Regions from separate parts of the Flindersiella endophytica genome, predicted to be linked through region 1. Evidence: riboswitches for the same ligand, from Rfam matches in the RefSeq annotation. Region 1 holds a riboswitch; the other holds the start of a gene.
The links. A riboswitch is a leader RNA that binds a small molecule or an ion and turns the genes downstream of it on or off. The one in region 1 is predicted to bind cyclic di-AMP.
Positions count from the first base shown of each region.

Region 1 (3,397 bases):
GGGATGCCGATGCCGAACGCGGCCGCGAGGACGAACACGAACGCGGTGGCCGACAGCACCGTCCAGCGCCGGGCCGAGCGATCATCGCTCACCCTGGTCAGGAAGCGGGCCAGCAGCAGCGCCCATCCCTTGCGGGTCCAGGCAGGCTGCAGCGGCGCAAGCCGGCGCGCACCGCGCGGCCGCACGTGCCTGAAGCGGTGCTCTGCCACCCCGGAATCCTAGAGGGGAATCGGGTGCGTGCGGGCCCACTCGCACAAAGCGAGATGAAAAGCATATGAACGCGGCCGAAGCAGGCAAGCCGGTCGGTTCTCGGCCCAACCACCGCCAACCACAGTCAGGACGGTGCCCGCAGCCGCTCCCGAAGTGCCTGGATCCGGTCCGCGGCCAGCCCGGCGCGGCCCAGGAAGCCCTCGACACCGCCATGATCGGCCCGCAGCGCCTCCAGTACGGCGAGCATGGTCTCAGCCCTGGGGGCCTCGAGGTCGGGAGAGGTCGCCGGCCCGGAGCCTCCGACCAGCTGCATCACGTCGGGCACACCGACCACGGCGTAGTCGTCCGCGACCGCCGCGGGCTCTGCGCCGGCCAGCGTCAACGCGAGCGCGACGACCATGCCGGTCCGGTCCTTCCCGGCATGGCAGTGCACGACGACACACCCGGGCGGTGCGTCGGCGATCGCGCCGACGGCGGAGGCGTAGCGAGCAGCGTTGAAGTCGAGCGTCTGGAGGTACAGGCTCGCCAGGTCGAGCGTGGTGTCGTAGGGCTCATCGGCGACGTTCACCGGGTGGTTGCGCCGGAGCGGGTCGGTGGCGAACGCCGACGGATAGCGCTCGCACTCCCCCGGCGTACGTATGTCGACGATCCGGCTCACGCCTGCCGCCCGGACCGCCGCGACGCCCGCGGGCGTCAGCCGGTCGAAGTTGTCGGAACGGACCAGGGCGCCCCGGCGGACCCTGGCACCGCCTCCGAGTGGCAGGCCGCCGAGGTCGCGAGCGTTGAGACAGTCCGGCCAGTCCAGGAAACCCGGTCGGGTCACAGGTACTCCTCCCCCTCAGAAGCAACAACAGACAGAAACGGTGGACGCGTCCGGCTCGGACGCGTCCACCGTTTTCGAAAGCGATTCGACTCCAGGTCGTTCTAGCCGGGCCGGGTGGCGCCGACGTAGGGCATCTCGTCCATCGGGGCGTACTCGACGTTCTTGCCGGGGCGCGGCGCGTGCAGGATCATGCCGTTGCCGGCGTAGATCGCGACGTGGGAGATCCCGCTGTAGTAGTAGACGAGATCGCCGGGCTCCAGCTGGGACCGGGAGACCTTCGGGCCTTGGTAGTACTGCTGCTTCGCCGAGTGCGGCAGCGAAACACCGGCTGCGTCCCAGGCCATCATGGTCAGCCCGGAACAGTCCCACGTGCTCATGCCGTCGGCACCGAAGACGTAGGGCTCGCCGACCTGCTTCTTGGCGAAGGCAAGTGCGATCGCGCCGCGACCGGAGCCGGGCGGGAGGTCGGACGGGATCTCCCGATCGCTGCCACGGGACGTGCGGTTCTGACGGTCTTCCAGCTCCTGGAGCCGCTGACGCTCAGCGGCGGTGAGGCGCTTCAGCAGGTCGTCGGACTTGGCCTGCTTGGCCTTGGCCTCTTCGAGCCGGTCCTTGGCCTGCTTCTGGGCGTCCTTGAAGCGGGCGAGCTCGGCCTTCTGCAGGGCCTCACGCTCAGCCAGCTCCTTCTGCTCGGCACGCAGCCGAACCAGCACGTCGCCCTGCTGACCACGCAGCGCCCGCGCAGAACTCATCTGCGCCAGGAACTTGTCAGGGTCGTCGGCGAGCAGTAGCTGCATCGTGCTGTCCATGCCACCCGCGCGGTACTCGGCGGCGGCGAAGGCTCCGATGTTGCGGCGCAGCTCCTGAACCTTGGCGCGCTGCGCTTCGAGGTCGGTGTCCAGCTTCTTCAGCTTGCGCTGAATAGCGGTCATCTTGTCTGAGTACTCGTTGGATAACTCGGCGGCCTGCTCGGCCTCGTGGTGCAGCTTCTCGGTCTGCTTCTTCACCTCGGCGATCGACGGGGTGGGATCAGCGAGACTCGCGCCTGGAACGGCGACGACGGCTGCCACGGAGGCGGCACCCAGGGCTAGCAGCGCACGCCCTGACGGACGCTTGCGGCGGTTCGACACTGCGGTCGGGCCCCTTTCCTTCCTCTACGCCTACCGGGTGAGCTGACGGGTTCGGGCCGGGAGGTAGCCCTACGAGACGCGCCCATGATGCGATGCCTGCTTGCCTGTGCATCAAGGGACGCGTACCGATTCACCCCAGGAACTACGGTGGGTCCCCGGCTCCTCGTCCGTGGGTTTGCCGGACGGGGATTAAGCGGGGTACCTGCCGCCGGCCGGTTAGCCGACGTCCTTGAACAAGTACCTGGCGAGCGACTCTAGTGACCAATCCGTGATGTTTCAAATCACTGGAGCTTCTTTTTCGTAAAGGAAATAAAACCCCTGCTTACGCATTGTGTCAAGTCTTGTTCGGAGAGTTATCTACGCACCTTGGGCCCAACGTGGGGCCTCGTCGGTGTCGGTCCGGGCCAGCCGGAGCGGTGGCACGAGTCCAGAATCGGCCAGGATGTCCAGCGCCTGACGGTCCTCGGCGTCCAACTCGACACCGGCGGGCGGAGCCCCGAGCAGGACGGTCACGACGCAGTCACCGCAGGCCTGCGGTCCCCGTACGACACAGCTGTCGCAGTCGATCTGCATGACGCCTCCAGATAGTTCCTTGCGGTCTGACGAAGACGTTAGAGCAGAGCACCGACAGTCAAGCTCGACCTGATCGGAGGGTGGGCCCGAGCTGGTCTCAGCTGCGGCTCATCAGCCTGACCAGGCCACTCGCCGGCACCGGCCGGGCACCGCTGCGGCGTACGGACTCGGCGATCTCCCGGTCGCTGGACACCACGACCACCGGCCGCCCTTCGGGCTCGGCCGCCACCATCTCACGGATCACGTCGTCGGCGGTCACGCCACCGGGGCTGAACCGCACGCGGACGCCCCGCGGCACCGTGATCTGCGGCATCGCGTCGAGGTTGGCGCCGTCGAACACGACGGTGAGCTCGGCCCTGGTCTGTGCGGCCAGCCCGCCCATCGCGTTGACGAGACGGGTGCGCTGGGTCTCCAGCGGGATCGTCGGCCACGCGGTCTTGGTCACGTTGTAGCCGTCGACGATCAGGTGGACCTGAGGCAGGCCGAGCAACGCCTCGAGCGAGGCCTCCGCGTCGGCGCCGCTGAGCTGGCTTCCGGATCCGGGCTCGGCGGCTCGTACGGTGTCGGCGGGACGGGTCTTGGTGGGTGGCAGCGCCAGCTCGCGGCGCAGGCCCTGCGCGGCGTCGACCAGCGTGTCGACCAGCAGGCGCAGCCGGATGTC
Region 1 covers NZ_BAAGYY010000019.1:415,905-419,301, reverse strand. The annotation lists gene ACYVF6_RS22605 (hypothetical protein) at 1-209, opposite strand, end outside; gene ACYVF6_RS22600 (tyrosine-protein phosphatase) at 335-1,033, opposite strand; gene ACYVF6_RS22595 (C40 family peptidase) at 1,135-2,103, opposite strand; cyclic di-AMP (ydaO/yuaA leader) riboswitch at 2,176-2,369, opposite strand; gene ACYVF6_RS22590 (hypothetical protein) at 2,521-2,736, opposite strand; gene ACYVF6_RS22585 (NYN domain-containing protein) at 2,834-3,397, opposite strand, start outside.

Region 2 (3,397 bases), on a different contig from region 1:
TGCCGACGTCGTTGACCGAGTGGTGGTCGCCGAGTGCGGCGAAGTGGATCCGGCGGTCGGAGAGCGCGGCTTCGAGCGCGGCGAGCTCGATGTGGGCGATGGTGGGGTTTTCCGGCGCCACGATGTCGACCTGACCGTGGCCGACCGCGACCCGCAGCACGCCGTCCGGCGCGGGCTCGAGCTGCGCGAGCTCGGCCATTGGATCGGAGTATGGACGGCGGGAGCGCCACGGGAAGCCGACCACTTCGACGCCCTTCACCGGTGTGCGGGGCGTGGTGTCGGTCAGGGTCTCCACGTGGTCCGGCAGATGCGCGGCGAGGATCGGGCTGGTCCACACCGAGCCGGGCTCGAGCGAGTCGTGGTTGCCGGGCAGGAGGTAGACCGGGCACTGGATCGTCTTCAGCGCCTCGCACGCGCGAAGAACGATGTGGCGGTCGACCTGGTTGGCGTCGAACACGTCGCCCGCCACCACGACGAACGCGGCACCGGCCTCGGCCGCGACCCGGCCGATGCGATCGATCGCGTCGATGCGGGCCTGGCCGTAGCGTGCCTGGGCCTCCGGTCCGAGGAACGCCCGGACCATGCCCAACTGCCAGTCGGCCGAGTGCACGAACGTGACCCTCGACCGCGGAGCGGACATGTCAGCCATGGTCGTGTCTCCTAGAGAGGGCCGGTCAAGCTCGTGGCGCAGCCGCGCCGCGCTGCCGCGGGCCGACGCTCGTGTCGGGCATACTCGCGAGGTTCGCGGTGCCGGCAGCGCGGATGCGGGGCGTCGCGAGTCAGGCGATATCTAGGAGACTCGGCCATAGTGCTCTGCACGGTAGCGAAAGGCACCGACAACGCTCACGCTGCCACGCCGCGCAGGCCCGATCCCGTCCGAACAAAGGTTCGTCACGCGGATGCCGTCGCCGTCATGAGAAGCCGGCTACCAGTCGAAGCCGATCCGCCACTCGCTCCGCGCGACCGCGGCGTACACCTCGCCGGGATCGGGCTCGCGGCCGATCGCTTCGACGATGGCGGCACGCCGTCCCACCTTGGCCGTCAGACCAGGTCTCCGCTCCACCTCTCCGACGAGCTCGAACCGGCCGTCGCCGACCTGCCGTAGAACAACGTACGTAGGTCTCGGCGGCACCCGTTTCTCGGCCACGGTGACCACTCCTCTCGACATCTGACATCAGGTCGGGGGCGCTAGATTCGTTGGATGGACTCAGCGATCGCGGTCGTGGACATCGATGGCGTGCTCGCCGACGCCCGGCACCGGCAGCACCACGTCCAGGTCTATCCGAAGAACTGGGACGCATTCTTCCGCGCCGCGCCCTACGACGAGCCGCTGGCCGAGGGCTTCGCCGTCGTTCGCGAGCTGGCTGCCCGTTACGAGATCGTCTATCTCTCGGGCCGGCCGGAGCGCATCCGCGAGGCCACGCAGCGCTGGCTCACCAAGCACGAGGCGCCAGAGGGCCGGTTGGTGCTGCGCCGCGACCACGATCGGCGTCCGGCCAGTGTCATGAAGCTCGCCACCCTGCGCAAGCTGGCGAAACAACAGCCGGTAGCCGTCGTCGTCGATGACGAACCCGCTGTTTGCGATGCTTACGAAACAGCGGGATTTCAGACATTTCGCGCGACCTGGGCAAATCTGGATGATGCTCGCCCCACTTGATAACGGGGTGATCACGCCCTAGTCTCTGACGGGTCGCGCAAAACCAGTGCGATTACGGCCCGCTTCGCCGAACCCCGCCCGGCGGTGTCGTATCTACTAGCAACGAAAGGGCGGAGACGGAGGACCCACTAGTTGGACTTTCTATTGGTCCAATTGGGGTGAAGTCACGCTGTGTTGTTTTGGGGCGACCACGACACCGCAGTGGGCCGGGCATTCCTCTCGCCCGAACCCGTCAGCTAACTCCGCAGGCGATGAGAGGCGGGTTCAGCGTGCCCTATAAAGGCAAACATCGCGGCTCAAGTCGATCACACAATGCGGCAAAGCAAATTACGACGACTGCTGCCATCAGCAGTATCGCCGCGGTTCCGATGGTCGCGATGAGCACTCCCGCAGACGCCGCCAGCCTTTCCACTTGGGAAAAGCTGGCCAACTGCGAGAGCAGCGGTAACTGGCACATCAATACTGGGAATGGGTTTTACGGCGGTTTGCAATTCACCGCGTCGACCTGGCGTGCGTACGGCGGCGGGAAATACGCCTCGCGTGCGGACCTGGCAACCAAATCGCAGCAAATCGCGATTGCCGAGAAAGTACTCGACGGACAGGGCTGGCAGGCTTGGCCGGCTTGTTCGTCAAGGCTCGGCCTGGGTTCCGACGACAAGGGCGGCAACCCTGGTACCACGCCGGAAAAGCAGAGCAGCGATCGGAGCCGTGCGAAAAAACAGGCGTCGCGCGACACCGACCGTTCCACGACCACGACCCCCAAGTCCGAGCGAGTCGCCGCTCCGGGCGCTTCGTACACGGTCGAGGCCGGGGACACGCTGTCCGAGATCGCGGCGGACCAGCATGTGAAGGGCGGCTGGCAGACGCTGGCGCGGCTCAACCGCAGCGTCGTGGGTGAGAACCCCGATCTGATCTTCCCAGGTGAGAAGCTCCGCTTGCGCTGACCCACAGGCTCCACAGACCACGGTGCCCCGCGTCCATCCCCCCTGCGCGGGGTACCGTGCTGTGTCCGGACGCGGTTGCCCGCGCGGAAGTGACCGATCCGTGACCCATCCACCGGCCGCGTGGCTTCGAATATCTCAGTGAACGTCTACGGGTCAATCTAAGGTGAGCACCGTGACCAGCGAGCCCACACCCCTGCGGCGACGTGGCGGAGACGCGCCCGGGCCGACCCCTGAGGAGCTGTTTTCCAGGGTTGCGCGTGGTGACGAAGCCGCCTTCGAGGCGCTGTACGACCGGCTGTCCACGCCGGTCTTCGGCCTGGTGCGCCGGGTCCTGCGTAATCCCGCACAGGCCGAGGAGGTGACGCAGGAGGTCTTCGTCGAACTGTGGCGTACCGCCACCAGATTCGACGCGAAGCAGGGATCGGCGACCACATGGGCGCTGACGCTGGCGCACCGCAGGGCCGTCGACCGGGTACGCAAGGAGCAGACCAGCAGCGACCGGGAAAGACGCGCGGCCGCGCAGGCCGCTGAGACCGCGTACGACGAGACTGTCGAGCAGGTGACGACGGCGCTCGAACAGCAGCAGGTACGCCGATGTCTCGGCACGCTGACCGAGCTGCAGCGGGAGGCGGTGACGTTGGCGTACTACGCCGGATACACCTACCGTGAAGTCGCCGAGTTGCTCGGCGCCAGCCTGCCGACCGTCAAGACCCGCATGCGCGACGGCCTGATCAGGCTGCGTGACTGTCTGGCCGTACAGATCGGGGTGTCGGGATGAGTGGCGACCTGCACTCGC
Region 2 covers NZ_BAAGYY010000036.1:275,285-278,681, reverse strand. The annotation lists gene ACYVF6_RS39790 (metallophosphoesterase family protein) at 1-649, opposite strand, end outside; gene ACYVF6_RS39785 (hypothetical protein) at 926-1,147, opposite strand; gene ACYVF6_RS39780 (HAD family hydrolase) at 1,202-1,657, shown strand; cyclic di-AMP (ydaO/yuaA leader) riboswitch at 1,748-1,923, shown strand; gene ACYVF6_RS39775 (transglycosylase family protein) at 2,035-2,601, shown strand; gene sigK (sigma-70 family RNA polymerase sigma factor) at 2,774-3,379, shown strand; gene ACYVF6_RS39765 (anti-sigma factor) at 3,376-3,397, shown strand, end outside.
Region 2: it holds a riboswitch for cyclic di-AMP, as region 1 does, so the genes downstream of both, ACYVF6_RS39775 (transglycosylase family protein) here and ACYVF6_RS22595 (C40 family peptidase) in region 1, are expected to answer to the same signal.